One region of the Streptomyces sp. Ag82_O1-12 genome, then DNA from elsewhere that is predicted to be linked to it. Evidence: riboswitches for the same ligand, from Rfam matches in the RefSeq annotation. Region 1 holds a riboswitch; each other region holds the start of a gene.
The links. A riboswitch is a leader RNA that binds a small molecule or an ion and turns the genes downstream of it on or off. The one in region 1 is predicted to bind cyclic di-AMP.
Positions count from the first base shown of each region.

Region 2: it holds a riboswitch for cyclic di-AMP, as region 1 does, so the genes downstream of both, QOL88_RS29630 (M23 family metallopeptidase) here and QOL88_RS18760 (M23 family metallopeptidase) in region 1, are expected to answer to the same signal.
Region 3: it holds a riboswitch for cyclic di-AMP, as region 1 does, so the genes downstream of both, QOL88_RS23225 (transglycosylase SLT domain-containing protein) here and QOL88_RS18760 (M23 family metallopeptidase) in region 1, are expected to answer to the same signal.

Region 1 is NZ_FXUW01000001.1:4,095,488-4,105,147, forward strand. Features, by position in the region: gene lhgD (L-2-hydroxyglutarate dehydrogenase) at 26-1,228, shown strand; gene trmB (tRNA (guanosine(46)-N7)-methyltransferase TrmB) at 1,751-2,668, shown strand; gene QOL88_RS18750 (PrsW family intramembrane metalloprotease) at 2,728-4,119, shown strand; gene QOL88_RS18755 (aldo/keto reductase) at 4,183-5,127, opposite strand; gene QOL88_RS18760 (M23 family metallopeptidase) at 5,354-6,394, opposite strand; cyclic di-AMP (ydaO/yuaA leader) riboswitch at 6,406-6,562, opposite strand; tRNA gene QOL88_RS18765 (tRNA-Met) at 6,851-6,924, opposite strand; gene QOL88_RS18770 (dihydrofolate reductase family protein) at 6,990-8,120, opposite strand; gene QOL88_RS18775 (MarR family winged helix-turn-helix transcriptional regulator) at 8,198-8,713, shown strand; gene QOL88_RS18780 (GTP cyclohydrolase II) at 8,847-9,488, shown strand; gene QOL88_RS18785 (MarR family winged helix-turn-helix transcriptional regulator) at 9,607-9,660, shown strand, end outside.
Region 2 is NZ_FXUW01000001.1:6,464,195-6,473,854, reverse strand. Features, by position in the region: gene QOL88_RS29655 (alkaline phosphatase family protein) at 1-40, opposite strand, end outside; gene QOL88_RS29650 (DUF5998 family protein) at 40-636, opposite strand; gene QOL88_RS29645 (bifunctional acetate--CoA ligase family protein/GNAT family N-acetyltransferase) at 680-3,514, opposite strand; gene QOL88_RS29640 (HPr family phosphocarrier protein) at 3,694-3,975, shown strand; gene QOL88_RS29635 (GntR family transcriptional regulator) at 4,260-4,955, opposite strand; gene QOL88_RS29630 (M23 family metallopeptidase) at 5,144-5,932, opposite strand; cyclic di-AMP (ydaO/yuaA leader) riboswitch at 5,945-6,109, opposite strand; gene QOL88_RS29625 (M16 family metallopeptidase) at 6,300-7,688, opposite strand; gene QOL88_RS29620 (M16 family metallopeptidase) at 7,685-9,067, opposite strand; gene QOL88_RS29615 (DNA gyrase/topoisomerase IV subunit A) at 9,410-9,660, shown strand, end outside.
Region 3 is NZ_FXUW01000001.1:5,042,147-5,051,806, forward strand. Features, by position in the region: gene QOL88_RS23190 (glycosyltransferase) at 1-795, shown strand, start outside; gene QOL88_RS23195 (hypothetical protein) at 792-1,220, shown strand; gene QOL88_RS23200 (glycosyl hydrolase) at 1,217-2,362, shown strand; gene QOL88_RS23205 (polysaccharide deacetylase family protein) at 2,376-3,131, opposite strand; gene QOL88_RS23210 (glycosyltransferase family 2 protein) at 3,215-4,597, opposite strand; gene QOL88_RS23215 (GNAT family N-acetyltransferase) at 4,619-5,683, opposite strand; gene QOL88_RS23220 (HAD family hydrolase) at 5,876-6,724, shown strand; gene QOL88_RS23225 (transglycosylase SLT domain-containing protein) at 6,688-7,467, opposite strand; cyclic di-AMP (ydaO/yuaA leader) riboswitch at 7,471-7,648, opposite strand; gene QOL88_RS23230 (polyprenyl synthetase family protein) at 8,150-9,160, shown strand; gene QOL88_RS23235 (LolA family protein) at 9,392-9,660, shown strand, end outside.

The sequences.
Region 1 (9,660 bases):
CAGTGCACTATCGAAGCGGGAGGTGGTGCGAGTGCGGATCACATACGACTGTGACGTGCTGGTGATCGGCGGCGGCATCGTCGGCCTGTCGACGGCGTACGCGATCACCCGCGCCGCACCGGGCACACGTGTCACCGTCCTGGAGAAGGAACCGGGCCCGGCCCGCCACCAGACCGGCCGCAACAGCGGCGTCATCCACAGCGGCATCTACTACCGCCCCGGCTCCCTCAAGGCGCGCTACGCGGTGCGGGGCGCGGCGGAGATGGTCAAGTTCTGCGCCGAGTACGGCATCCCGCACGCGGTCACCGGCAAGCTGATCGTCGCCACCGACCGCGCGGAGCTGCCCCGCCTGCACGCGCTCGTGCAGCGCGGCCGGGAGAACGGCATCCCGGTGCGGGAGCTGGGCGGCCCCCAGATCGCGGAGTACGAGCCGGAAGTGCGCGGGCTCGCCGCGATACACGTCGGCACGACGGGCATCTGCGACTTCGTCGCGGTCGCCCGCCAGCTGGCCCACGGCTCGGGCGCGGAGATCCGCTACGGCACGCGGGTCGTGCGCGTCGACCGGCGCCCCGAGCGTGGGGTCGCCGTGCTCACGGCCGCGGGCGACGTCGTACGCGGGCGGGTCCTGGTGAACTGCGCGGGTCTGCAGTGCGACGAGATCGCCCGGCTCACCGGGGACGACCCGGGCATGCGGATCGTGCCGTTCCGGGGCGAGTACTACGAGCTGGCCCGGCCGGAGCTGGTACGCGGCCTGGTCTACCCCGTGCCCGATCCGGCGTTCCCGTTCCTCGGAGTGCATCTCACGCGCGGCATCGACGGGGGTGTCCATGTCGGGCCCAACGCGGTGCCGGCCCTGGCCCGCGAGGGGTACGGGTGGGGCACGGTCCGGCTGCGCGAGCTGGGCTCGACCCTGGCCTGGCCCGGCTCCTGGCAGATAGCCCGCCGGCACTGGCGGTACGGGGCGGGTGAGCTGCGGCGGTCCCTGTCCAAGACGGCGTTCACGGACGCGGTGGGCCGGCTGCTGCCCGGGGTGTCCGAGGACGACCTGGTGCGGACGGCCGCGGGCGTGCGCGCACAGGCGGTTCTCCGTGACGGAACCCTGGTCGACGACTTCCTGATCCGCGAGGGCGCCAGAACAGTCCACGTCCTCAACGCACCGTCCCCTGCGGCCACGGCGTCCTTGCCGATCGGCCGGGAAGTGGCACGCAGAGCATTGAGCGCGCTGTGAGGCCTGCGGGGCTGCCCTGCCGGCGCCGGGTGGGTCCGCGACCCGGCGTCGAGAGGTGCCGCTGCGTTTGTGCTGGGGCGGGTGGATCCGCCACCCGGCGTCGGGGGGCCGCTGCGTCGGGTGCTGAGGCCGGGTGGGTCCGCAGCCCGGCGGAACGGGGTGCCGCTGTGTCGGTGCTGGGGCCGGGTGGGTCCGCAGCCCGGCGGAACGGGGTGCCTCCCCCAAGCTCTCGGCTTCGCTCGAGCAGGGGGGACCCCCACGCCCACCCGTGCCGCCCCTAGCGGCACGCATGCCCGCAGCTGGGGGCGGCCGCGCCTACCCGCAGCGGGGGCGGCCCGCACCCGCCGTCGTACGCAAGGGGCCGTGTCGGGGGGTGTCCGCCCGCAGCGGTTGGCGCGTCAACGGGGAGTCAGTCGGTATGAAGGTCCATCGCGCCGTTCCGAGGACGGACACCCCCCGGCGCGGCCCCGACCCACCACCCGGCGTAAGGCGAAGCACCTCAGCCGTAAAATCAGGGGCACTGTGTCTGACTCCGCCAACACCCCCGAAGCCCCGAACCCGGCCCCGAACCCGCACCCGGAGCCGCACTCGCACCCGGCCCCGCCCCCGGAGCCGCACCCGCACCCGCACCCGCACCCGCACCCGCACACCCCGGGTGTCCCCGTCCGGGGTACCCGGGCCAAGGGCGAGCCGCGTTTCCCCGACGGGCCGAAGGCCGACCCCGCCGGGTCGCACTTCGAGCGGCGCATCCGGAGTTTCCAGCCCCGCCGCAGCCGCGTCACCGCCGGTCAAGCGGACGCACTCCAGCGCCTGTGGCCCAAGTGGGGCCTCGACATCGACGGCAGCCGGACCCTCGACCTGCCCGAGCTGTTCGGCAACGACAACCCCGTCGTCCTGGAGATCGGCTTCGGCATGGGCGAGGCCACCGCCCAGATGGCCGCCGCCGCCCCCGCCACGAACATCCTCGCCGTCGACGTCCACACCCCCGGCCAGGGCAACCTGCTCAACCTCGCCGACCGCAACGGCCTGTCCAACATCCGCGTCGGCAACGGCGACGCGATCATCCTCCTGCGCGAGATGCTCGCCCCGGACTCCCTCGGCGGCCTCCGCGTCTACTTCCCGGACCCCTGGCCCAAGAAGCGGCACCACAAGCGCAGGATCATCCAGCCCGAATTCCTGACCCTGGCCGCCACCCGCATCAGACCCGGCGGGATCGTCCACTGCGCCACCGACTGGGAGCCGTACGCGGAGCAGATGCTCGACGTCCTCACGGCACACCCCGACTTCGAGAACACGCAGGCGGACGGTGGTTTCGCGCCGCGACCCGACTTCCGTCCCCTGACCCGTTTCGAGGGCCAGGGACTGGACAAGGGACATGTCGTGAACGACCTCCTCTTCCGCCGCGTACAGCACGTGGACCAGCCCCCCGCCGGCGCCTGACCACCCCTGGCACCTCTCCCGCCTGCGGACAGCGCCCATCCGTCGTTAGGGTCAATGCCGTGGCCACCAGTTCCCCACATCCGTCGTACCCCATCGGTCCCACCGACGGCGCACCCTTCGCCGGCTCGGGCACAGCCGGCTCCTCGCGGCACGCCCACTGGTGGCACCGCGCCTGGGTGCGCTACGGCGCTCTGAGCACGCTCCTCGCGATATCCGGCCTGGTCATCCTCGCCCTGGTCCGTGAGGAGACCGGCACGGAAGGGTTCCTGGTCGGGCTGGGGCTGGCCGTCCTCCCGGTGCCCCTGCTGATAGCCGCGTTCCGCTGGCTGGACCGGGTGGAGCCCGGCCCCTGGCGGAACCTGCTGTTCTGCTTCGCCTGGGGCGCCTGCGCGGCGGCGCTGATAGCGATCGTCGCCAACAGCTTCGCGACGAGATGGATAGCGACGGCGACGGCGGACCCGTCCAGCGCGGACACCCTCGGCGCGACGGTGATAGCGCCGGTGGTCGAGGAGTCGGCCAAGGCGGCGGCCGTCCTCCTGGTCTTCCTCTTCCGGCGCCGCGACTTCACCGGCATCGTCGACGGGGTCGTCATAGCCGGCGTGACGGCCACCGGCTTCGCGTTCACCGAGAACATCCTCTACCTCGGCACGGCCTTCGGCACCGACCAGCTCACCGGCGGCAGCGGCATCGCCTCGGTCACGGCGGCGACCTTCTTCGTGCGCGTCATCATGTCGCCGTTCGCGCACCCGCTGTTCACGGTCCTCACCGGCATCGGCTTCGGCATCGCCGCGCTCGCGGCGGACCGCCGGCCGCTGCGCCGTGTCGCCTTCCCGCTCGGCGGGCTGCTGCTCGCGATGGGGATGCACGCGATGTGGAACGGCTCGTCGGCCTTCGGCGAGTACGGATTCTTCGCCGTGTACGCGGCGTTCATGGTGCCCATCTTCGGGCTGCTGACGTGGCTGGTGATCTGGACGCGGCAGCGGGAGCTGAAGACCGTACGGGCGGAGCTGCCGGCCTACGCCGTGGCCGGCTGGCTGACCCCGGCCGAGCCGTACGCGCTCGGCTCGATGCGGGCCCGGCGGATCGCCCGGCAGTACGCCCGCCGGCACGCGGGCAGGGCGGCGGCCCGGGAGGTGGCCCGGTACGAGGCGTACGCGACGTCCCTGGCATTCCTGCGGCACCGGGCCCGGCGGGGCAGCCCCGGGGCGGACTTCGCCACACGGGAGCGGGAACTGCTCGGCGAACTGTGGCGGCGCCGGGAAGTGGCCCGCCCCGCGCTGGACCACGCGGGCCGGATCACCGCCCCTCCGGTCCCGGTGACGGCCCCGCCCTGGCCGGTCTACGGGGTGTACGGGTACGGCCACCAGCCGGCGAGGTACGTCCACCAGCCGGCGCCGTACCCCGCGTACAACCCCTACCGCTCCGCCACGTACAACCCCTACCGCCCCTAGGGCTCCGGGCCCCGCTCAGACCGAGCCCCGCTCAGGCCGGGCCCCGCTCAGGCCGGGCCCCGCTCAGGCCGAGGCCTCCGTGAGCCGTTCCACCTCGGCCGCCGAGAGCGTCAGCTCCCCGACGCCGAGCAGCGCGGGCAGCTGCTCCACCGTCCGCGCGGAGGCGATCGGCGCCGCCACGGTCGGCTGGGCGGCGAGCCAGGCGAGGGCCACGGTGGCGACGGGAACGTCACGCGCCCCGGCGACCTCGTCGAGGGCGTCGAGAACCCTCCGCCCCCGCTCGGTCTCCAGATGCTTGGCGGCGCCGCCCGCCCGCGCGCTCTCGACCTCCGTACCGGGCCGGTACTTGCCCGTGAGGAAGCCGGACGCGAGCGCGTAGTACGGAACGGCCGCGAGGCCGGCCCGCTCGGCGAGGTCCTGCAGCTCGCCCTCGTAGGTGTCACGGGAGACCAGGTTGTAGTGCGGCTGGAGGGCGACGTACCGGGCGAGGCCCTCGCGGTCGGAGAACTCCAGGGACGCCCGCAGCCGCTCGGCGGAGATGTTGGAGGCGGCGATGTGCCGCACCTTGCCCGCCTTCACGAGTTCGTCGAGCGCGCCGATGATCTCCTCGACGGGCACGTCGGGCTGGTCGAAGTGCGTGTAGTACAGGTCGATGTAGTCGGTGCGCAGGCGCCGCAGGGAGGCGTCGGCGGCGGCCTTGATGTTGGCGGCGGACAGGCCCTGGAAGTCGGGGTGCTGGCTGACCTTCGTGGCGACGACGACGTCGGAGCGGTTACCGCGTGCCTCGAGCCACGCGCCGAGGATGGTCTCGGACTCGCCGCCCTGGTTGCCGTCGACCCACGCCGAGTAGACGTCGGCGGTGTCGACGAAGTTGCCGCCGGCGGCGGTGTAGGCGTCGAGGACGGCGAACGAACGGTCCTGGTCGGCGGTCCAGCCGAAGACGTTGCCGCCGAGGGAGAGGGGGAAGACCTCGAGGTCGGAAGTACCGAGCTTGCGAAGAGACGTCATGCTCGGTGTCAACGACCGCGCAGGAACACCTCATTCCGCAACGGACGCAAAACTCCCGTAAACACCACGCCACACCACAGGACGCCACGCCACGCGACGCCACGCCACGCGACGCCACACCACTCCGCGCCACACGACACGACGCCACGCCACACAGCAAAGCCGGCGGCCCTGAAGTCGACAGGTCGTCGTCAGGGCCGCCGATGCTTCAACGAACACGCACTGCTTACGGAGTCAGTCCCTTGCCCCGCAGCCAGGCCATCGGGTCGATGCCACTGGCGGAGCCACCGGAGTGGACCTCGAGGTGCAGGTGCGCCCCGGTCACGTTGCCGGTGGCGCCCACGCGGCCGATGACGTCGCCGGTGCCGACCTTCTGGCCGACGCTGACGCCGATGGAGGACTGGTGCGCGTACCAGATCTCGGTGCCGTCATCGAGGGTGAGGACGGTCTTGTAGCCGTAGGAGCCGTTCCAGCCCGCCTCGGTGATCGTGCCGCTGTGCACAGCCTTGATCGGCGTGCCCGTGGGGGCGGCGAAGTCGAGACCGGTGTGGTGGCCGGAGGACCAGTAGGCGCCGGCCTCGCCGAACGTCGAGGTGAGGGTGTACGAGGAGGTCGGCAGCGTGTACTGCTTGGCGAGGGCGGCGAGCCGCTCGGCCTCGGCCTTCTTCTTCGCCTCTTCCTCGGCCTTCCGCTTGGCCTCGGCGGCCTTGGCCTTGGCTTCCTTCTCCGCCTTGGCGACCGCGTCCTTGGCCGCCTTCTCGGCGGCGGCCGCGGCGTCCTCGGCGGCCTTGGTCTCGATCTGCTCCTGCTGGTGCTCGACCTGGGCCATGATCCGGGCACGCAGCGCGTCACCGGCACCGGCGCGGGCGCCGGACGTGCCCTTCGCGGTGTCCGCGGTGGCGGTGCCGAGGCTGCTGAGCGGGGTGGCGGAACCTTCGGGGGTGTCGTCGTCCGAGATGAGGGAACCCACCGAGGGCAGGTCCGGCACGGAGATGGACACCGGGGGCTTGCCGGTCTGGGCACTGGCCATGCCGCCGGCACCCACGGCGGCTATGACGCCGACGCCCAGGACGGTGGAGCTGCGGGCGAGACCTCCGCCGCGCTGCTTGGTGACGCGATGCCGGCCACGGACGGGACGGATGGATTCCTCGGTGGGGTTCCACTCCTGGAACGGGCCCTCGTCGGTGCGCTGACCGTCGAAGCCGAAGGTGTCGTTCTCGCGCTTCGGCGCGTACGGGGCCGCGGGGGCAGGCCGGTTGGACGCCACGTGGGCGTGCTCCTTTCCTTCCTTCTCGCCTACCGGGTTAGCTGACGGGTTCGGAGCAGGAAGGTCTCCTACGCGCGTATACCTGCCGTGCTTCCACGGTGGTATCCGCCCGATTCACCCCAAGTGGTGGTTCCCCGGTTCCCTTTCGGGATTCGGCGCGTGCGCACGGAGCCGCCTTCTGTGACGGCTGGGACGACCGCGCTGCGTTATCGAACGTTAATGGAGGCGCGAGGGGTATTCCAGCGATTCCACTTGATCATTAACCTTTTTCGCGCGGACTTACCTGCCATGACCGGCTTAAATCGGGCGAGTTGGCCGCATCGTAAGTGACTGACGGGTTTTGACGGTGTGTCAGTTGTTATGCGGAACGGGGTGGTTCGCTCACCGAACGTGATCAGGTGTCGAGGAACGCACCGAGGGCCGGAACCCTTTCGGATTCCGGCCCTCGGCCTTCAGTAGCGGGGACAGGATTTGAACCTGCGACCTCTGGGTTATGAGCCCAGCGAGCTACCGAGCTGCTCCACCCCGCGTCGTTGTGTCACCAGTGTACGCCATCCGCGGGACCACTCGCACACACCCACCGACCGGGCCGTGCTCAGCCCGGCAGATGACGGTTCGGGGCCTTGGCCCGCTCCTCGTGTTCCGGGAGGACGACGACCTCCACCCCCTCGGCCGCGAGGAGGCCGCTGCCGTCGGCGTCGGTCACGAAGGTGTCCGGCTCGCGCCAGGCCGTGACGACCCGCCGTACGCCCGCGTCGAGGATCAGCCGGGCGCAGGGAGCGGGGCGTGAGGCGCGGCGGGCGCACGGCTCCAGGCTGCTGTACACCGTCGCGCCGGGCAGGCGCGGGTCGGCCGGGTCGAGCTTGGCGAGGGCCGCCTCCTCGGCGTGCACGACCGGGTCGCCGGCCTCGCGGGAGTGACCGCGGGCCAGTTCCGTGCCGTCGGCGGCGACCACGAGCGCGCCCACGCTGAACGCCGTGTCCGACGGCGGGCAGCGCTCGGCCAGTTGGCAGGCTAGGGCCAGCCAGTGATGGTCGGCGGCGGTGGGGAGCCGGCCGGTGCCCGGGGCGGTCGGCTCGTAGCGCATCAGGACGACGTCCTCGATCTGCCGCGACTCCAGCAGCCGGAGCCGGCCGCCCTGGTAGCCGCCGGGGCCGAAGAGACGGGGGGCCCGGGGGTCGCCCACGAAGAGCGGGGCGAGGACCAGCTGGAGTTCGTCGGCGAGGCCCTGGGTGAGGAGCTGGGTGTGGATCAGGCCGCCGCCCTCGACCATGAGCCGCCCTACGCCCCGGACGTCGTGCAGGTGCGTGAGCAGCCGCCGCCAGTCGAGGTCGTCGCCGAGCGGGACGACGTCCGCCGCCAGGCCCAGGGCGCGGGCACGCTCGGCGCCCTGGTCGGTGGTGTAGAGGACCTTCTCCCCGCCGGTGTGCCAGAAGCGGGCGTCCGGGTCGAGGTCGCCGGAGCCGCTGACGGTGACCTTGAGGGGGTACTCGGGCTTGCCCGCGGCCGTGCGGGCGGCCCGGCGCTTCTCCGAGTTCACTAGCAGCCGCGGGTTGTCGGCGCGGATGGTGCCGGCGCCGATCAGGATCGCGTCGACGCAGGCCCGGACCTCGTCGACCCGGTCGAAGTCGGCCGGGCTGGACAGGAGCAGCCGGTCGGGTCCGGTGTCGTCCAGGTAGCCGTCGAGGGAGACGGCGGCGGACAGCAGGACGTACGGGTGAGGCATCGGTGCTCCGCGGCTGGTCGGGACGGCGGGACGGGACAGGGCTTGGTTCAAGTTTGAAACAAACCTACACTGGCGGCATGACGACTCGCTGGCTCAGCCCCGATGAGCAGCGCGCCTGGCGCGCTTACATCGCCGCCTCGCTGCTCCTGGAGGACGCGATCGACCGGCAGCTCCAGCAGGACGCCGGCATGCCGCACCTGTACTACTCCATCCTGTCGGTCCTGTCGGAGTCCCCGGAACGGCGGCTGCGCATGACCGATCTCGCCGAGCGGCTGAAGATCACGCGCAGCCGGCTGACGTACGCGGTCACGCGGCTGGAGAAGGACGGGATGCTGCGGCGCGAGGCCTGCCCCCACGACAAGCGGGGCAGCATCGCGGCGCTGACGGACGAGGGGTTCGCCGTGCTGGAGCGGGCGGCGCCCGGGCATGTCGAGACCGTGCGGGGCTTCCTGTTCGACCGGCTCAGCGAGGAGCAGGTGGGGCAGCTGGAGGACATCTCCGCGGCGATCGCACAGGGGCTCCAGGAGGACGGGACCCGGCCGGCGGCGGACGACGTGCCATGGCGGCGCAGGTCGTCGCCGGCCTGTTCGTGACGCGCGTCACACAGAGTCGGATCCTCATTGCTTCAAATTTAAAGCACGAGTAGGGTCATGATCGTGGATCTGCTTCAAATCTGAAGCAATACGGCTGTGCAGCCGAACAGGAAACGGAACCCGGAGGCCCCGCATGCCCGACACCCCTGCCGTCATCGCCACCCCGCGCTCCCGCGTCCGGGTCCCGCTGCGCTTCCACGACGGCTACGAGGCCGACGCCGAGCTCGTCACCTTCCACGGGCTGGCCGACGGCCAGGAGCACGTCGCCGTGGTCCTCGGCGAGCCCGGCCCGGTCCCGCTGGTGCGGCTGCACTCCGAGTGCCTGACCGGGGACGTGTTCGGCTCGGCCCGCTGCGACTGCGGCCCGCAGCTGCGCGAGGCGGTCGAGAGCATCGCCGAGCGCGGCGGCGTGCTCCTCTACCTCCGCCAAGAGGGCCGGGGCATCGGCCTCTACAACAAGCTCGACGCGTACGCCCTCCAGGACGAGGGGCTCGACACGTACGAGGCGAACGCGGCGCTCGGGCTGCCCGAGGACGCCCGCGACTACACGGCCGCGGCCCAGATGCTCAGGGCCCTGGGCATCGGCGAACTGAACCTGCTCTCCAACAACCCCGATAAAGCGGACCAGTTGCGGTCCCTGGGCGTCGACGTCCGCGACCGGATCCCCACGGGCGTCTTCACCACCGCCCACAACGTCCGCTACCTGCGCGCGAAGGTCCTCCAGACGCAGCACACGCTGCCGCTCGCCGCGCTGACGGAGCTCAGCGCCGGCTGAGCCGCCCCCGGTCCGACCGGGCTCCGAACCGGGCTGCTTGCCCCTCGGTTCATCGGGTACAGCCTTTGAGAGAGGGCGACCTCATCAGTACCCGGAGCTTTATGGAAGTGACCGTTTCGTGACCGATCTCGGCGGCCCCGGCAACCACCGGGCGAGGGGCCCGGGCGACGGC
Region 2 (9,660 bases), 2.4 Mb from region 1:
GTTCGGGATGGTGGTCCCAGGCCATCTTGGGCTGTGCCATCAGTGGGTCGTGTCCGCGGTCGCCTCGGAGAGGGCCTGCGCGAAGGCGAGCGCCTCGCGCACGGTCTCCGGTCCGTCCCCGGCCTCGCTGACGCGCAGGCTGAGGTCGTCCGCCGTCGAATTGCCGGTGTAGCCGTGGTCCGCCTCGCAGTTGGGGTCCCCGCAGGCGGCCGGCTCCAGGTCGATGCGGGAGACGGCGCCCCAGCCGATGGTGAGGACGACCTCGCGGGGCAGGGTCCCGGGCTTGTACGACTCGGGGTTGGCGACCACGCGGCTGACCACGACCGAGGAGATGCGGCCGATCTTCACGGACTCCGTCGACGTCGTGGCGTACGGCGTCGGGGAGGTGCTGTCGGCGGCCTGCTCGTCGGTGTGGCTGACGATGAAGCGGTTGTCGGTGAGGACGAGCACGGTCACGTGCCGCCGTACCTCGTTCTGGTCGAACGTCGTCTCCTGGTGGACCAGGTACGACCGGATGGGCTCGCCGCCCACGGCGGCCTCCACCGCCTCGGCCACGAGGGCCGGGTAGTAGCCGCTGCGCTCGATCGCCGCCCGCAGCCCCTGGGTCGTCGTACTGGTCTTGGCCATGACGCCCATCCTACGGGGGACCACTGACTGCGAGGGACAGCTCGCCCCCCTGTCAGTACACGGGGAGTGTCCGCGGGCCCAGGTCGTCGCGGGCGGGCGGGTGCGCGAGGCGCACGGAGGCGCCGAGGACGCTCAGGCCCTGTGAGGCGACGACGACCGGTTCCAGGGTGACCGCGACGACCTCAGGGTGGTCGTCGACCAGCCGGGACACCCGCAGCAGCAGCTCCTCCAGGGCACGGGTGTCGGCCGGTGCGGAGCCGCGCCAGCCGAACAGCAGCGGGGCGGTGCGGATCGAGCGCACCAGCGAGGTCGCCTCCCGGTCCGTGACCGGGATCAGCCGGTGCGCGGTGTCCCCGAGCAGCTGTGAGGCGGCCCCGGCGAGCCCGAAGGACAGCACGGCTCCGGCCGCGGGGTCGATGACGGCACGTACGACGACGTCCACGCCACGTGGCGCCATCCGCTGCACCACCGGCCGCAGCTCCTCCGGCGCGCCGAAGAGCTCGGTCAACTCGGCGTACGACCGGCGCAGTTGCTCCTCGTCCGCGAGGTCGAGGCGGACGCCGCCCAGGTCGGCGCGGTGCCTGAGGTGCGGGGCGGTGGCCTTGAGGGCGACGGGGTAGCCGAGGTCGCGGGCCGCCTCGGCGGCGGCGTCGGGGGTCGGGGCGGGCAGGGCGCGGTGCACCTGGACGCCGTAGTGACCGAGGAGGTCGCAGGTCTCGTCCGTGCCGAGCGTGAGGCCCTGGCCGCGCGCGAGGAGGCCGTCGATCAGCGCGGCGGCGCCCTTCTCGTTGATGTCGTCGTACTCGGGCACCTTGCCCGGCTCGGCGGCGTCGCGCCGCCACTGCGCGTAGGCCACGGCCTGGCCGAGGGCGCGGACGGCGCGCTCGGCGGCGGGGTACGCGGGAATGAGGTGGGCGCCTTCGGGGGCCTCGGCGGAGGCCTCGCCGGCGGGGAGTTGTTCCGCTGCGGGCGTCGGGCTTGGAGAGTTTTGCTGCGGGTTGTCCGATGTGGCCTGCGGTGCCGTGCTCGCCGCCGCCGACAGGGCCTCCGCCAGGCCGCCGAGCTCCACGTGGACCACGAGGACCGGCTTCGACGGGGCCGCGGCCGATGCCGAGCGCAGGGCTTCCGCGAGGGCCGCGTCGCCGACCGGGCCCTCCCCCACCGCCGGTATGGCGGTGACGACGACGGCGTCGCTCCGGTCGTCGGCCAGGGCACGCGACAGGGCGGTGTGGAAGTCGGCCGCCGAGGCCGCGGTGGTCAGGTCCTGCGGGGGGTACGGTCGCAGCCCCTCGGCGAGGCACGCGTCGTAGGTGAGCAGACCGAGCGACTCCGAGTTGCCCAGGATCGCCACCCTGGGACCGCCCGGCAGGGGCTGGCGGGCGAGCAGCAGGCCCGCGTCGACCAGCTCGGTGATCGTGTCGACGCGGATGACCCCGGCCTGCCGCAGCAGCGCCGACACGGTCGCGTGCGGCAGCCTTGTCGCCCGGACGGCGTGGCCCTGGGGAGCGGCGCCGTGCCGTGCCCCCTGGACGACGACCAGGGGCTTGGCGGCGGCGGTGCGGCGGGCGAGGCGGGTGAACTTGCGGGGGTTGCCGATGGACTCCAGGTACATGAGGACGACGTCGGTGTCGGGGTCCTCGTACCAGTACTGCAGGACATCGTTGCCGGAGACGTCGGCGCGGTTGCCGGAGGAGACGAAGGTGGAGACACCGGTCACGCCCGTGACACCGCCGCCGCGCCGGTGCAGCCGGGACAGCAGGGCGATACCGATGGCGCCGGACTGGGCGAACAGGCCGATGCGGCCGGGGCGCGGCACCTCGGGGGCGAGGGAGGCGTTGAGCCGGACCCGGGGTGAGGTGTTGATGATGCCGAAGGCGTTCGGGCCGATGATCCGCATGCCGTACGTGCGCGCGTGCCGCACGAGTGCGCGCTGGCGTTCGCGCCCCTCGGGGCCGCTCTCGGCGTACCCGGCGGAGACGACGACCAGCCCCTGCACGCCGTGTTCGCCGCACTCGGTGACGACCTCGGTGACGTGTTCGGCCGGCACGGCGACGACCGCGAGGTCGACCGGGCCGTCGATGTCCCGCACCGAGCGGTGGGCGGGCACACCGTCGAGCTCCTTCTGTCCGTCGGGGAGGGCCTTGTTCACGGCGTAGAGGCGGCCGCTGTACCCGGCGTCCCGGATGTTGCCGAGGACGCTGCGGCCCACGCCGCCCGGCGTGCGACCGGCGCCGATGACGGCGACCGAGCCGGGGGCGAGCAGCCGCTGCACCGAGCGGGCCTCGGCACGGTGTTCGCGCGCGTACTGCACGGCCAGGGAGCGGTCGGTGGGTTCGAGGTCGAACTCCAGACGGACGACGCCGTCCTCGAAGCTGCGCTTCTGGGTGTAGCCGGCGTCCGTGAACACCTTGATCATCTTGGTGTTGGCGGGCAGCACCTCGGCGGCGAAGCGGCGGATGCCGCGCTCCCGGGCGACGGCGCCGATGTGTTCGAGCAGGGCGGAGGCGACCCCGCGGCCCTGGTGGGCGTCCTGCACGAGGAAGGCGACCTCGGCCTCGTCGGCCGGCGCCGACGCGGGCGTTCCGTCCGCGCCGATCCGGTCGTAGCGTACGGTGGCGATGAACTCGCCGCCGACTGTGGCCGCGAGTCCCACCCTGTCCACAAAGTCGTGGTGCGTGAAGCGGTGGACGTCCTTGGCGGACAGGCGAGGGTACGGCGCGAAGAAGCGGTAGTACTTCGACTCGTCGGAGACCTGCTCATAGAAGCTGACCAGGCGATCGGCGTCATCAACGGTGATGGGCCGGATGCGCGCGGTACCCCCGTCGCGCAGCACCACGTCGGCTTCCCAGTGGGCGGGATACTCGTGCCGGTCCGGCGAGGTCTGCATGGGCCCCAGAGTACGGCTAGCGTCCGACAGCGGGCGCGAGGCAGTCTGTGGAGGGCGTCAGTCGGGTCGAGGCCGCGATCCGACGGCACCCCCGGAGTGGAACGCGAGGACCGCTCCCGGTGGCTTCACGATATGGGAAACTGGTCTAGACAACCCTGAAAACCGAAGGGCAGCAACACATGGCTGAGCGCCGCGTCAACGTCGGCTGGGCCGAGGGTCTCCACGCCCGCCCCGCCTCCATCTTCGTCCGAGCCGCCACGGCCGCAGGCGTCCCGGTGACGATCGCCAAGGCTGACGGCAACCCCGTCAACGCGGCCTCCATGCTGGCCGTCCTGGGCCTCGGCGCCCAGGGAGGCGAGGAGATCGTCCTCGCCTCCGACGCCGAGGGCGCGGACGCCGCCCTGGACCGGCTCGCCAAGCTGGTCTCCGAGGGTCTCGAGGAACTGCCCGAGACCGTCTGATCCACCGAGCGCCCGATCCGGCGCACAGCGAGGGGCTCGTCCGAATTCACCGGGCGGGCCCTTCGCCATTCCCGGGTGACGCGGGTGGGGCCTTCGCCATTCCCCGGTCGACGCGCGTGGGACGTTCACCATTCCCAGTCGACACGGACGGGCCCTCGCACCATTCCCCGTTCGGCGCGGGCGGCACTTCGCCATTCCCGGGTGACGGGGCTCGGAATTCCGAGAATCAGGGCAGCGGAAATGACCCCCCGAGAATTCACTGCTCTTTGTATACGGCCGCCGTGTTAAAGCCGCGGGCTCGCCGTGTTTACGGGATGTTGCGAGTTCCTCACACGGTGGGCGCGTTCCTGGGCGGAGCCGAACCGCAGCCGGTGCGCGCCCTTCGCGCGCTCGGTGTGCAGCGCCGTGACCGCCCGCGCGCGCTCGCCGTCCCCGCGCGCCACCGCGTCCACGATCGCGCCGTGCTCGGTCCAGGACTCCACCGGGCTGGCCGGCGCCTCCACGGCGTACATCCAGGCGATCTTGTAGCGGAGCTGGGTGAGCATCGAGGTCAGCGCGGGGCTGCCGGAGGCCTGGGCGAGCGTCTCGTGGAACCAGCCGCCGAGAGAGCGCAGGTCGTCGCTGTTCCCGCGGCGGGCCCGCTCCTGGCCCAACCGGACCAGGCCGCGCAGGACCTTCAGATGCGCCTCGGTGCGGCGCTGGGCGGCGCGGGCCGCACCGAGCGGCTCCAGCAGCATGCGCATCTCCAGCAGGTCGCCGGCCTCCTGCTCGGTGGGTTCCGCCACGCACGCGCCCGCGTGCCGGCGGGTCACCACGAAACCCTCGGCCTCGAGCGTGCGCAGCGCCTCCCGGACTGGCACCCGCGAGACGCCGTAGCGGCGTGCGAGGAGTTCCTCGGTGAGCCGGCTGCCGCGTGCGTGGACACCCGCGACGATGTCGTCCCGGATGGCCGTGCACACCGAGTGCGCGGGAATACGCATGACCGACCTCCGCTTAATCCCCGTGAAACGCCGACGAGCGGCGTGCGTTCCGTGACTCTATTGCAATGAGCCGGAATTTCCGACGGCAGGCGACCATCCATGGATATTTTTTGGACAGCGGGCGGCCGTAAGCGCCGAAAGCCCCGGCTCGGGAAGCCGGGGCTTTCGGGAGGAGCGGAGAGGTGCGGTCAGACACTCACGCCGTGCGAGCGGAGGTAGGCGACCGGGTCGATGTCCGAGCCGTACTCGGGGCTGGTGCGGGCCTCGAAGTGCAGGTGCGGGCCGGTGACGTTGCCGGTCGCGCCGGACAGGGCGATCTGCTGGCCCGGGGTGACCTGCTGGCCCACCGAGACGCCGATGGAGGACAGGTGGCCGTACTGGGTGTACGTCCCGTCGTGCATCTTGATCACGACCTGGTTGCCGTAGGAGCCGCCCCAGCCGGTCTCGACGACGGTGCCCGCGCCGACCGCGTGGACGGAGGTGCCGCTGGCGGCGTGGAAGTCGACACCGGTGTGGCTGCCGGAGGACCACAGGCCACTGCTGGCCTTGTAGCTGGTGGAGACGTACGAGCCGGAGATCGGGGCGACGAAGGTGTTCAGGCGCTTGCGCTCGGCCTCGCGGGCGGCGCGCTCCTTGGCCTCGCGGGCCTTCTCGGCCGCCTCCTTGGCCTTCTCCGCGAGCTCGGCGGCCCGCTTGCGGGCGGCCTCCTCGGCCTTCTGCTTGGCGGCGGCCTCGTCGGCGGCGTGCTGCTGCGCGAGGGCCTGGGCGTCGATCTGCTGGGCCGCGGTGTCGTTCATGGTGACGACCGGCGTGAGGCCGGTCTGCTCGGCGCTGGGCTCGGCGGCGAAGGCGGCGGGGGCCGCCACGGTGCCGATCACGCCGGTGGTGGCGAGGGCCGCGACGCCCGCCGCGCGGGCGGTGGAGCGCTGCATCCTGCTGGGACGACGGTGCTTCCCGGTGGCGCGAGTGAACGCCATGTGGTGGCTGGTCCTTTCCTTCCCTCTCGCCTACCGGGTTAGCTGACGGGTTCGGAGCAGGAAGGTCTCCTACGGACTCCCTCGCGACTCGCGCGGGCGCCCGATTCACCCCAGGGACTGCGATGGGTCCCCGGCTCCCCTGGCTCGCGCCGTACGGGGACTCGGCGATGACTGTCCGGTGCCGCGGGTGCGGCGCACTGCCTGACGAACAGCCCGGATGACGCTAAGCGGCGCCACTTTCAATTCCCAAACGAATCCCGGCTTTTGTAGCGCATCCCACAGGGCAGACAGGCAACTCCCATACCAATTCGGGCATAAAGGGGCCCTGGTGCCTTTGAAGACAACCAGGGCCCCTGCGCGCGTGCGGCTACTCGGCGGCGACGACGGTGACTTCGCCGATGCCGAGGGCCTCGACCGGTGCCTTGATCTGCGCCGCGTCACCGACGAGGACGGTCACCAGACGGTCCACCGGGAAGGCGCTCACGGCCGCCGCGGTGGCCTCCACGGTGCCGGTCGCGGCGAGCTGCCGGTACAGCGTGGCCTGGTAGTCGTCGGGCAGGTGCTGCTCGACCTGGTCGGCCAGCGTGCTCGCGACGGCCGCCGCCGTCTCGTACTTCAACGGCGCCACACCCACCAGGTTCTGCACGGCGACGTCCCGCTCGGCGTCGGTCAGCCCCTCTGCGGCGAGGGTGCGCAGCACCGTCCAGAGGTCCTGGAGGGCGGGACCGGTGTTGGGCGTGTCGACGGAACCGCTGATGGCGAGCATCGCGGCACCCGTGCCGTCCGGGGCGGACCTGAGGACCTGGCCGAACGCCCGTACGCCGTAGGTGTAGCCCTTCTCCTCGCGCAGGACACGGTCCAGGCGCGAGGTGAGGGTGCCGCCGAGGCAGTACGTGCCGAGCACCTGCGCGGGCCATACGCGGTCGTGCCGGTCCGGCCCGATCCGGCCGATCAGCAGCTGCGTCTGGACAGCGCCCGGGCGGTCCACGATGACGACCCGGCCGGTGTCGTCGGCGGTGACCGGAGGCACCGGACGCGGCTCGGCCGAGGAGCCCGTCCAGGCGCCCAGCGTGTCCCCGAGCAGGGCGTCCAGGTCGATGCCCGTGAGGTCACCGACGACCACGACGGTGGCCGTGGCGGGGCGGACGTGCTTCTCGTAGAAGGCGCGTACGGCCGCGGAGTCGATGGCGGCGACGGTCTCCTCGCTGCCCTGCCGGGGCCGCGACATGCGCGCGTCCGCCGGGAACAGCTCCTTGGAGAGCTCCTTGGCGCCGCGGCGGGAGGGGTTGGCCAGCTCGTGCGGGATCTCGTCGAGGCGGTTGTTGACCAGCCGCTCGACCTCGCTGTCGGCGAAGGCGGGCGCCCTCAGCGCGTCGGCGATCAGGCCCAGGCCCTTGGTGAGCCGGGAGGCGGGCACCTCCAGGCTGAGCCGGACGCCGGGATGGTCGGCGTGCGCGTCGAGGGTGGCACCGGCGCGCTCCAGTTCCGCGGCGAAATCCTCCGCGGAGTGCTTGTCCGTGCCCTCGGAGAAGGCCCGGGCCATGATCGTGGCCACACCGTCGAGTCCGGCCGGCTCGGCCTCCAAGGGTGCGTCCAGCAGCACCTCCACGGCGACGACCTGCTGGCCGGGACGATGGCAGCGCAGCACCGTCAGGCCGTTGTCGAGCGTGCCGCGCTCGGGGGCCGGGAAGGCCCACGGCCGGGCGTCGCCCGCCTGCGGCCGGGGGTGGAAGTCCATCGTGGCGAGCTCGGTCACTTGGCCGCCTCCTCGTTCTCGTCGGTGGCCGCGGCTGCGGTGTCGTCGGCGGTGCCGGCGCCCTCGGCGGTCTCGTCGGCGACGGGCTCGTAGACGAGCACCGCGCGGTTGTCGGGTCGCAGGCGGGCCTTGGCGACCTCCTGGACCTCCTCCGCCGTGATCTCCAGCACGCGCTGGACGGCGGTCAGGGCGAGCTGCGGATCTCCGAAGAGCACGGCGTACCGGCACAGTTCGTCGGCGCGGCCCGCGACCGTACCGAGCCGGTCCAGCCACTCGCGCTCCAACTGGGCCTGGGCGCGCTCCATCTCCTCGGGCGTGGGGCCCTCCTCGGCGAACCGGGCGAGCTCCTCGTCGATGGCGGTCTCGATGACCGGAACCTCCACGTCACCGGACGTCTTCACGTCCAGCCACCCCAGGGAGGGCGCACCGGCGAGCCGCAGCAGGCCGAAACCGGCCGCCACGGCCGTACGGTCGCGGCGCACGAGCCGGTTGTAGAGGCGGGAGGACTCACCGCCGCCGAGGACGGTGAGGGCCAGGTCGGCCGCGTCGCACGCGCGCGTGCCGTCGTGCGGCAGCCGGTAGGCGGCCATCAGGGCGCGGGCCGGGACGTCCTCCTCGACGACCTCGCGCAGCTGCTCGCCGATGGTCTCCGGCAGCGACCCGTCGCGCGGGGCGGGCTTGCCGTCGTGACCGGGGATGGAACCGAAGTACTTCTCGACCCAGGCGAGCGTCTGCTCCGGATCGATGTCGCCGACCACGGAGAGCACGGCGTTGTTCGGCGCGTAGTAGGTGCGGAAGAACGCGCGCGCGTCCTCCAGGGTCGCCGCGTCCAGGTCGGCCATCGAGCCGATCGGGGTGTGGTGGTAGGGGTGGCCCTCCGGGTAGGCGAGGGCGGTCAGCTTCTCGAAGGCGGTGCCGTAGGGGACGTTGTCGTAACGCTGGCGGCGCTCGTTCTTGACGACGTCCCGCTGGTTCTCCATCGACTCGTCGTCGAGCGCGGCCAGCAGCGAGCCCATGCGGTCGGCCTCCAGCCAGAGCGCGAGCTCCAGCTGGTGGGTGGGCATGGTCTCGAAGTAGTTGGTCCGCTCGAAGCTGGTCGTGCCGTTCAGCGAGCCACCCGCGCCCTGGACGAGCTCGAAGTGGCCGTTGCCCTTGACCTGCGCGGATCCCTGGAACATCAGGTGCTCGAAAAGGTGAGCCAGGCCGGTACGCCCCTTGACTTCGTGGCGTGAGCCGACGTCGTACCAGAGGCACACCGCCGCGACCGGGGTCAGGTGGTCCTCGGAGAGCACCACGCGCAGGCCGTTGGCCAGGCGGTGCTCGGTCGCTGTCAGGCCCCCGGAGCCTGCCTGGGCTGTGGCCGTGTGACCCATGGGCATGTACGTCCCTTCGATCGCTGAGCGGTTGTTCAGACCGCGGATTCCTGCCGGTCCTGCCACTGTATGCAAGCGCGCGAAGCCCTGGTGAAGTTCCCGGCGGCGACCTCGGCCCGACAGCACGAGAGACGCCCGGGGCAGGGTCCTGGTCCCGGTTGTCAGTGCGGCGGTCCACAATGGTCCGCGTCAGTTCTCGTTCACGCTTCAGCATGAGCGAGCCGAAGGGCGCGCCGGTGATGAGAGGGCGAGCGCGCGGAGGCCCGAAGGGTTGAGCACGATCGGCCTCTCATCACCGGCATCAGTGCCCGTAGGCGAGCGACCAGGAAACAGAAGGAGCCGGCAGCGATGGCCCGCCGCAGCACGAAGACCCCGCCGCCCGACGACTCGTACGAGGAGCGGATCCTCGACATCGACGTCGTCGACGAGATGCAGGGCTCCTTCCTCGAGTACGCGTACTCGGTCATCTATTCCCGCGCCCTGCCGGACGCACGAGACGGCCTCAAGCCGGTGCACCGCCGCATCGTCTACCAGATGAGCGAGATGGGCCTGCGCCCCGAGCGCGGGTACGTCAAGTGCGCCCGGGTCGTCGGCGAGGT
Region 3 (9,660 bases), 950 kb from region 1:
GCGGCCCGGCTGCTGTCCGGTTCCGTGCTGCTGCTCGCGGCCGTCGGCGCGCTGCGCCAGCGGGTGCTGCGCCACCGCGCGTGGCCCCTGCTGCTGGTCGCGGCGGCCCCGCTGCCGATGTTCGCGGCGAGCAGTTACGGCAGCGAGATGATCTTCCGGGTGCTGCTGTTCATGCTGCCCGGCGCCGCCTTCTTCGCCGCCGCCGCGCTGCTGCCCAAGGTCCGCACCCTGGCCGCCGACGCCGCCGCGCAGGAGGCCGGCGACCGCCGGGCCACCGGCCCCGCCAAGGCCCGCCGATGGGGGACCGGCACCTGGGTGCCGCTGGCCGCGCTGCTCGGCGCAACCCTGGCGTTCGTCCCGGCCTACTCGGGCAAGGACCGGATCAACTACTTCCCGCCGCAGGAAGTGGCCCTCGTACGGCAGCTCTTCGACCAGGCACCGGACGGCTCGCTGGTCGTGGCCGCCAACCGCAACTACCCGGACGCGTACGCCTCCTACTGGAGCGTCGACCACTACTGGTTCCTCGACGACGCCCGCAGTCACGTCGACCGGATCGTCAGGAGCCCCGCCGCCACCCTCACGCGGGACATGGCCGGGGTGGAGCGGCCGGGCCGGGCCTACTTCCTGCTCACCCAGGGGCAGCTGGCCAACTCCGAGATGAACGGGCAGCTCGACAAGGCGCAGCTGAACCGCATCCAGAGGTCCGTCGCCGCGTCGCCGCGGTTCCGGCTGGTGGCGGAGAACAGCGCCGGATGGCTCTACGTGCTGAAGCAGTCAGGGGGAGCGGAGCGATGACACCGCAGGAACTCGTGGTCCGGATGCTGCCCCCGTTCGGCGGCTGGCTGGCGCTGGCCGCGCTCGCCCTGCCCGGCGGATCGCCGCTGCGGGGCGCGGCGGTCGTGCTCTTCCTGGCGGCGGGCCCGGGCGCGGCCGTGGTCAGAGTCTGCGCCCCCGCCCTGGGGGCGCGGCCCGCCGAAGGGCCCGTGGAGCGCCGGGACCCGGACTTCGCCCGCCACTCCGACCTGCTGGAGCGGCTGATGCTGACGCTGTTCCTGAGCATCGGCGCCCTGATGCTCGTCGCGACCATGCTGATCGCCACACACACCTTCAGCGCACAGCGGGTATTGCTGACGCTGGCGCTGTTGACCACACTCGCCGCGTTCTGTCCGCCCCTGCGCGCCTCCCCGCGGCCGAGGACACCGAAGGGTTCCACTCAGTGAGGTTCAACCGCCCCCACCGTCCCTTTCGCCGCACGCCGAGCACGACCGCAGGACAGCACCGAAAAGATCCACAGGAGGAGCGGTCCGCCGCCCCGTCGGCATCGGGCCGGCGCCGACTGCTGATCACGGCCGCCACGGTCGTCAGCGCCGTCCTGGTCGCCGCTTTCGCCCTGCGGGACGCGTCGGGGCCGGACTCGGGAGCCACCGGCTCCAAGGCGGACTGCCGCCCCACGGCCCTCCTCGAGCCGCCCTGCGGCGCCTGGTTCGGCGCGTTCGTGCCGCACGAGCGGGACGACCTCCCGGAGAAGGTGCGCGCCTACGAGAAGCGCGTGGGACGCGAGCTCGACATCGTGTACACGTACCACGACATGTCCCTGGCCTCGGGCACCCGCCGCGAGGGGCAACTGCTCACCCCGGAGGAACAGCGCGTCGGCGAGGACCATCTGCTGTTGCTCTCCTGGGAGAGCAAGCGGTGGGGCGGCACCAGGCAGCAGCAGCCGACCTGGAAGCAGATCGCCTCCGGCGAGCTGGACGACAAGGTCATCGACGTCCAGGCCCGGCGCATCAAGGACTACGGCAAGAAGGTGTTCCTCTCCTTCGACCTGGAGATGGACACCCGCACCCCGGCCAGCGGCACACCCGCCGACTATGTGAAGGCCTACCGGCACATCCACGACCGGTTCCGCGACCTGGGCGTGGACAACGTGGTGTGGACCTGGATCACCACCGGGTACCTCGACCACGCGGACGAGATCAAGAAGATGTACCCGGGCGACGACTACGTCGACTGGGTCGGCTACAACCAGTACAACTACTACCGCTGCCACGACGCCGGCTGGCTGACCTTCGCGCAGACGCAAGCCGCCACACACGACTGGATCCGGGCGAACATCTCCGACGACAAGCCGCTGATGCTCTCCGAGTTCGGCACCGCCGCGGACGCGAGCCGACCGCGGCGGCAGGCCGAGTGGTACGCGCAGGTGCCCGGAGTGCTCAAGGACCTGGACGGCGTCAAGGCCGCCCTTCAGTGGAACTACCGCGACCCCGGACCGCACTGCAACCTGGCGCTGGCGAACGACGCGGCCTGGGACAGCCTGCGCAAGGCGGTCGCCGACCCGTACCTCAACCAGCCGCCGCGGTAGTCCCCGCCGGAGGTCATCCCGCGAACTCGGGCCCGTGCACCACCGCACGGGCCCGGCGGTACCAGCGCCAGGCGATCGTCCTCGGCCCGTCGCGGTACGGCGCGACCCGCGCGCCCGCCCCCGCCAGCCAGCCCTCGACGTCGGCGACGGTGTGGGTGCGCCGGACGATGAGCCGGGCGATGCGGTACCGCTCGTCGCGGCCGGAGCTGAGCGCGTGCCGCACCGCGGTCGCCGTCTCGTAGCCCGCCCGGGCCGACATGGCCCGCACCCGGGGGCTGTTGTAGCCGTGCGGATAGGCGAGGTGCCGGATCTCGTGCCCGAGGGCGTCCTCCAGCACGGCCTTGGAGGTGCGCAGTTCGTACGCCAGGGCCTTGGCGGACAGGGTGTCGAGCTGCGCGTGCGTGACGGTGTGACTGCCGATCTCCATGCCGGAACGTTCCAGCTCCGCCGCCCGGGCCAGGGCCATCATCGGGGCGGGCGGCAGCAGACTGCGGCCGCCCGGGGCGATGGCGCCGGTGGTGAGGTAGGCGGTGGCGGGCAGCCCGCGTGCGGCCAGGACCTCGGCGGTGGGGCCGGGCAGATCGGCGAACCCGTCGTCGAAGGTGAGCAGCACGGGCCGGGGCGGCAGGGGTGCCCGACCGGCCAGATGATCGGCGACCGCGCTGATCGTGACGGGCGTCCGCCCGCTGCCGGCGATGACGTCCAGATGTGCCGCGAACTGCCGTGGCGTGACCGTGAACTCGGCGATCCACTCCGGCGGGTCGTCCATCACGGCGTGGTAGAGGAAAACGGGGATGGCCGGGATGCCCGAGGGCGATATCGGCCCCTCCCCACGGGTACGTGCCGACGTCGTCATCTCGCCCCCTGGGCGGTCTTCGCCCCCCGAACGGCCTGCTCCCGCTGGGCGGTTTTCGCCCCCTGGGCGGTCTGGGCGGTCTTCGCCCGCTGAGCTCTCTGCTCCCGAACCGTCGCGCGCAGCGCGTACCGCGCCCGCAGATAGCCGACGGGCCCGTAGACCATCCCCCTGCGCTGCAACCGCGACAGCCGCCGCGGCCAGGGATGCGTCCGCTCGTCGTGGTCGCCCGGCGTGCCGGCGCCGCCCGCCGCGTCCGTGTCGCGCACGGCCGTCAGGGTGCGGGCGTGGGCGAGGCCGCGGGGCAGCCTCGCGAGGAACGCCGGCAGCAGCGCGGGCCGGTTCACGAGCACCGCGGTGAGGTACGCCGTGAGCCCGGCGCCGTAGCCGTACGCCTGGGTCTCCAGATCCCGCCAGGTCTCCCGGTGGTGGTGCCACACCAGGGCGTACGGCGTGTAGTGCAGCCGGTGGCCCTGGGCCAGGACGCGGACGAAGCCGTAGAGGTCGTCGCCGCCCCGGGCCGCCGTGCCGGCCCCGGTGGCCGGGTCGAAACCGCCGACGGAACGCAGCACCGCCGTGCGGAACGCCATGTTCGCGCCCGAGCCGAACCGCCCGGCGGTGAACGGGAACAGCGGCTCGTCGCCCGGCGGACGCGCAGGGTCGTACGTCCTTGGAGTGAAGCCTTTCGCGAAGCCGCCGTGGCTCTCCAGCAGCACCTGGGCCGGGGTCGTCAGCCGCGCCGGCAGGATCAGCCCGGTGCTGCACCCGAGTCCCGCGTCGGCGGCGAAGGGCGCGGTCAGCTCGGTCAGCCAGCGCGGGTCGGCGACCACGTCGTCGTCGGTGAAGGCGACCACCTCGCCGCGCACGGCGTCCAGCCCGGCGTTGTGCGCGGCTGCGAGCCCCGGAACGGGCTCACAGACGTACCGCACGCGCTCGGCGTACTTCCGCTCGACCAGTTCCCGCGTCTCGTCCGTGACCGGCGCGTTGTCGACGACGACGATGTCGAACCGCGGATGGTCCTGCGCCAGCAGCGAGTCCAGCGCCCGGCCCAGCTGCCCGGCCCGCTCCCGGGTCGCGACGACGACGGTCGTGAACGGCGGCTCCCCGGGTCCGCCGAAGACGGCCGCCCCGCACTCCGCCCGCGCCCGCCCCGCCAGCACGGCCTTCGCGTCCGCCCCCTCCGGTACCCGTCCGAGCAGCGTGCCCACGGGCCGGCCGCCCCTCCTGACCAGGACGAACACCTCTCCGTGCGTCACGGGCGGACTCCCCGGGCCGGGTCTGAGCACCGCCTCGTCACCATCGAGGTCCAGCTCGGCGACCTGCACCGCCCCGATGTCCAGGAACCGCCGTATCTCCTCCTGCGCACGCGCCGAACCGGCCATGCGCCCACCCCCCTCGTGAAGTCAGCTGCGGCGCAGCCGAGCCGCGCCCTTCAGCGTCCGCGCGGCCAGCGACGCGAGCTGGGGCCTGCTGCGGACGAAGCTGTGCGCGCGGCGTGCCGGTTCGCGGCTCAGCCAGTGCAGTGCCGCGCCCGCCCCCGGACGGGTCACCGCACCCTCGTACACGGGCAGTTCGCCCGTCTTCAGCGCGTCCTTGTACTCGGCCGCGCCCCTGCCCAGGTCGAGCGTGCCGATCCCTTCGGCGGCCGCCGCCTCGGCCATCCGCAGGTGCAGCACCAGACCCGGCGAGAACTTCGCGAACTCCGGGTCGTAGGCCGGGAACCAGCAGGCCAGCACCGAGGCCGAACGCAGCCCGAAGTGCGCGGCGACGGGCCGCTCACCGGCGTACAGCACGGACAGCGTGCCGCTGCACTCCGGCGCCCGGGTCCGGGCCAGCTGCCCGACGAGCCGGTTGATCCACTCCTGGGCGAACCGGTCCCGGCGGCCGGTCCTGCGGTACTGCGCGGACTTCCACTCCATGAGCGTGCGCAGCGCGGCCGGATCGCGTTCGTCGAACACGAAGCGCAGCTCGCCGGCCTGCCGGCCCAGCCTGCGCTCCTTGGCCAGCGTGGTCTTCAGGAACTTCGGCGACTGCGCGCGCAACACCGACTCGTACGTCTCGTAGCCCTTCTCCACGTCGATGACGTAGGTGGCGTACTCCTCGGCCGCGTACCGGACGAACAGCCGCTGCTCGGCCTCCAGATTGTCGAAGGCGAAGCTCGACAGCGAGCATGCCTTCAGCAGTTCGCCCGTCTCCAGGTCGAGGCCGGGCCGCAGGATCGCGCCCTGCGCGTCGGAGACACCGAGCCCGATCGCCCGGCCCTGGCCCAACGGGCCCCGCTCGTAGGGCAGGAAGCCGACCGGCTCCGGCCCCTCGTACACCACGGCGATGCGGGCCCCGGGCCTGACCCGGCCGACCGCCTCTGTGAACTCCGGCTCCATGAAAGGGTTGCGCGGTGCCTCCGAGGCGGCGCGCAGCGCACGCCAGCGCTCCCTCTCCCCTTCGCCGAGCTCCCCGTGCCCAGCCACGCGAATGCGCCCACTGCTCAACCTGACCCCCCGATCAAGTCCCCCCTGGACACTTGGAAGGTACCGCTCTATGCGGCCCCAGGGGTAGGTAGCGGAGCATGTTGTTGCCAACTGGTACAGAGGCCTTCAACCGGGCAATCGGCGTCCACCGAGCGATGAAACGAAGGGCCGCACTGTCCGTATTCTCTGATCATGGCCGCACCCCTCGCATATTCACTCATCGCCACCGACCTGGACGGGACGCTGCTGCGCGGCGACGACACCCTCTCCGACCGGTCCCTCGCCGCGCTCGCGCGGGTGGCGGACGCCGGTGCCCAGCACCTCGTGGTGACGGGCCGGCCGGCGCCGAGAGTGCGGCCGCTCCTGGACGACCTCGGGTGCACCGGGCTCGCGGTGTGCGGGCAGGGCGCTCAGGTGTACGACGCCGGCGCGGACCGGCTGCTGTGGTCCATCACCCTGGACCGGGAGCTGGCCGAGGCCGCCCTCGGCAAGATCGAGGCCGAGGTGGGGCAGGTGTACGCGGCGGTCGACCAGGACGGGGTCGACGGGCTCACGCTGATCGAGCCGGGGTATCTGATGCCGCACCCGACCCTGCCCGCCGTGCGCGTCGACCGGCGCGAGGAGCTGTGGGGCGAGCCCATCAGCAAGGTGCTGCTGCGCCATCCCCATCTGTCGGACGACGAGTTGGCGGCGACGGCCCGCTCGGTGGTCGGCTCGCTGGCGACGGTGACGATGTCGGGGCCCGGCACGGTCGAGCTCCAGCCGTGCGGGATCACCAAGGCCACGGGTCTCGCGCTGGCCGCCGAGCATCTGGGGCTGCGGCCGGCGGACACCATCGCCTTTGGTGACATGCCCAACGACATCCCGATGTTCGACTGGGCCGGCCACGGCGTCGCGATGGCGAACGCCCATCCCGAACTCAAGGCCGTGGCCGACGAGGTCACCCTGTCGAACGAGGACGACGGCATCGCCGTCGTCCTCGAGCGACTGCTGGGCGGTACGGCTCAGTACGGGCCGTTGACGTTGTCGATCGAGCCGTAGCGGTCGGCCGCGTAGTTGCAGGCCGCCGTGATGTTGGCGACCGGGTCGTACGGGTCGAAGGAGGTGCCGTCCACGTGGTAGGCGGCGAACGTCGGGTCGATCACCTGGAGCAGGCCCTTGGACGGGGTGCCCGCGACGGCGTTGGAGTCCCAGTTGTTGATGGCCTGGGGGTTGCCGGACGACTCGCGCATGATGTTGCGGTAGATGCCGTCGTAGGAGCCCGGGATCCCCTTCTGCGCCATGATGTCCAGCGACTCGCGGATCCACCCGTCGAGGTTGTCCGCGTAGGTCTTCGCGGACGCCTGGGTGGCCTGGGCGACGCCGCCGGCGGGCTTGGCGGCCGGCTTGGCGGGGGCGGACGACGGGGTCGCCGTCTTCTTCGCCGCGTCCGTCTTGGTGGTCTTCACCGTCAGCTTCAGACCCGGGTGGATCAGCTTCGGGTTGTCGCCGACGGTGGCGCGGTTGTCCTTGTAGAGCTGCTTCCAGCCGCCCGAGACGTCGTACTTGTCCGCGATACGGGCGAGCGAGTCGCCCTTGACCACGGTGTACGTGAGGGACTTGGCGGGCTGGGCCGCCCGCGGCACGGACTGTGCGGCGGCGGGTGCGCTCTGGGGCTCGGCGGCACTCGCGTGGGTGGCGCCGAGAAGCGGAAGGGTGAGTGCTGCTCCGCCGGTACCGGCGGCGATGATGCCTCGGGTCAGCGGGTTGGTTCTGGGGCGACGGTGCTTGCCTCGTGCGGCCATGGCGATGTTCCTCTCCGGCGCCTGCGAGGTGAGCTGTCGGGTTCGGGCCGGGAGGTGCCCGGCCGCGTACGGCGCTGTGTGCCGTGCGCGGCTTCACCCCGAGCCGTGCCGCTGTGCGGACCGGCGACTTACCTGGGTCCCCCGCTCCTGCCCTGCGTGAGTGAGTCGGTTCCGTGGGAAGTCCGGGCGGCGGCAGGATTAGGCGTCCGCCGGACAGGGCCGGAACGTATGCGAGAGCACATGTCGGGAACAAGCACCTCAGTCACATATCGCGCGGTTGACCTTGGTCGGGGGTGTTTGGGCCGCTTGATCCTTTGCGGGAGCCAAGGCTCAACTGGCTTTCGGGGGAAGGCGTTAGGGGCAGCTGTCGCGGGGAGGGGGAAAAGCGGAAGGAGTGATTCAACTCACTGATCACGAGTCCGTAGGGCAATTTCCGCCAAGGGGAATTCACCGACTCATCACGGCAAATCGTGCATAACTCGCTACCCCTGGGTAAGTCGATAAATATCTGTTCTTATAGGTTGATCGAAAACATAACGGTCGTGATCGGATACCACCCGGCCTGTAGTCATGGGTGCTGGCGGTGATCGAAACGTGACCGGATACGCTGACTCGAGTGAGGGCAGCGACCTATCGACAATCCGCGTAACCACCGGCAGACACAGCAGACAGGAGACCCCTCGTGACCGACGTCGGGCCGTTCGGGCTGAGCGTGCGGGACCAGGCTCTGGAAGCCGATGTCCAGGCCGGACTGGCGGCTGTCGAGGAAGGCTTGCTCGAGGCCACCAAGAGTGAGGTGCCCTTCATCACGGAGGCCGCCCAGCATCTGGTCCGGGCCGGCGGCAAGCGGTTCCGCCCGCTGCTCGTGATGCTCGCCGCCCAGTTCGGGGACCGCCACGCGCCCGGCATCGTGCCGTCGGCCGTCGTCGTGGAGCTGACCCACCTCGCCACGCTCTACCACGACGACGTCATGGACGAGGCCGCCGTGCGCCGCGGCGTCGCGAGCGCGAACACCCGCTGGGGCAACTCCGTCGCGGTCCTCACCGGCGACTTCCTCTTCGCCCGCGCCTCGCACATCCTGGCCGACCTCGGCCCGGAGGCCGTGCGGGTGCAGGCCGAGGCGTTCGAGCGGCTGGTGACCGGCCAGATCCTGGAGACGGCCGGACCGCAGGACGGCCGCGACCCCGTCGAGCACTACCTGGACGTGCTGGGCGGCAAGACCGGCTCGCTCGTCGCGGTGTCGTGCCGGTTCGGCGCGATGATGTCCGGCGCCGACGAGACGGTCGTGGACGTCCTGACCCAGTACGGCGAGCGGCTCGGCGTCGCCTTCCAGCTCGCGGACGACGTCCTGGACATCGCCTCCGACTCCCACGAGTCCGGCAAGACCCCCGGCACCGACCTGCGCGAGGGCATCCCCACGCTGCCGGTGCTGCGCCTGCGCGAGCGGGCGGCCCGGCTCGGACTCGCCGAGGACATCGCCCTGTGCGAGCTGCTCGACTCCGACCTCACCGACGACGCACGGCACGCCGAGGCCCTGCGCCTGCTGCGGGCCCACCCGGCGTTGGAGCAGGCCCGGCAGGACACCGTCCGCTACATCCAGGACGCCCGCTCGGCGCTGGCACCGCTGCCGGAGTGCACCGCGAAGGCGGCGCTCCTGGAGCTGAGCGACGCGGTGGTGCACCGGGCCGGCTGACACGTCCGACCCGTACGACCCCTACGGGTCGGGGGAGAAGCCGCCCCGCCGTGTCATACCCCAGCAGTACACGGAGTTGAGCCCGGGGTCTGACGTATCTCCCTGGCCGATTTGGTCAGATGGTGACCACGGAAAACACCACTCCTCACCTGTTCGGGTGAGAATGGCGGCTCAGGGACGAGTGCGTGGACGACACGGACAGCCGCCGCCGACCACGGAGGTAGGGCACACATGGCACCGTACGCATCCGACGACAGCACGACCGCCGGGGAGGTCGACGAGCAGCGCTCCGGGCGGCGCAAAGCCGCGCGGTACGTCGTCCCGGTCACGGTGATAGGGGTGGCGGCCGCGACGATCGGGCTGGTCCCCGCACTCGCCGACTCCGGTGACCCCGACCTCCCGGAGATCACCGCGCAGCAGCTCATCGAGAAGATCGCCACGTCGGACGTCCAGCAGGTGGCCGGCACGGTGAAGATCAGCACCGACCTCGGCCTGCCGAA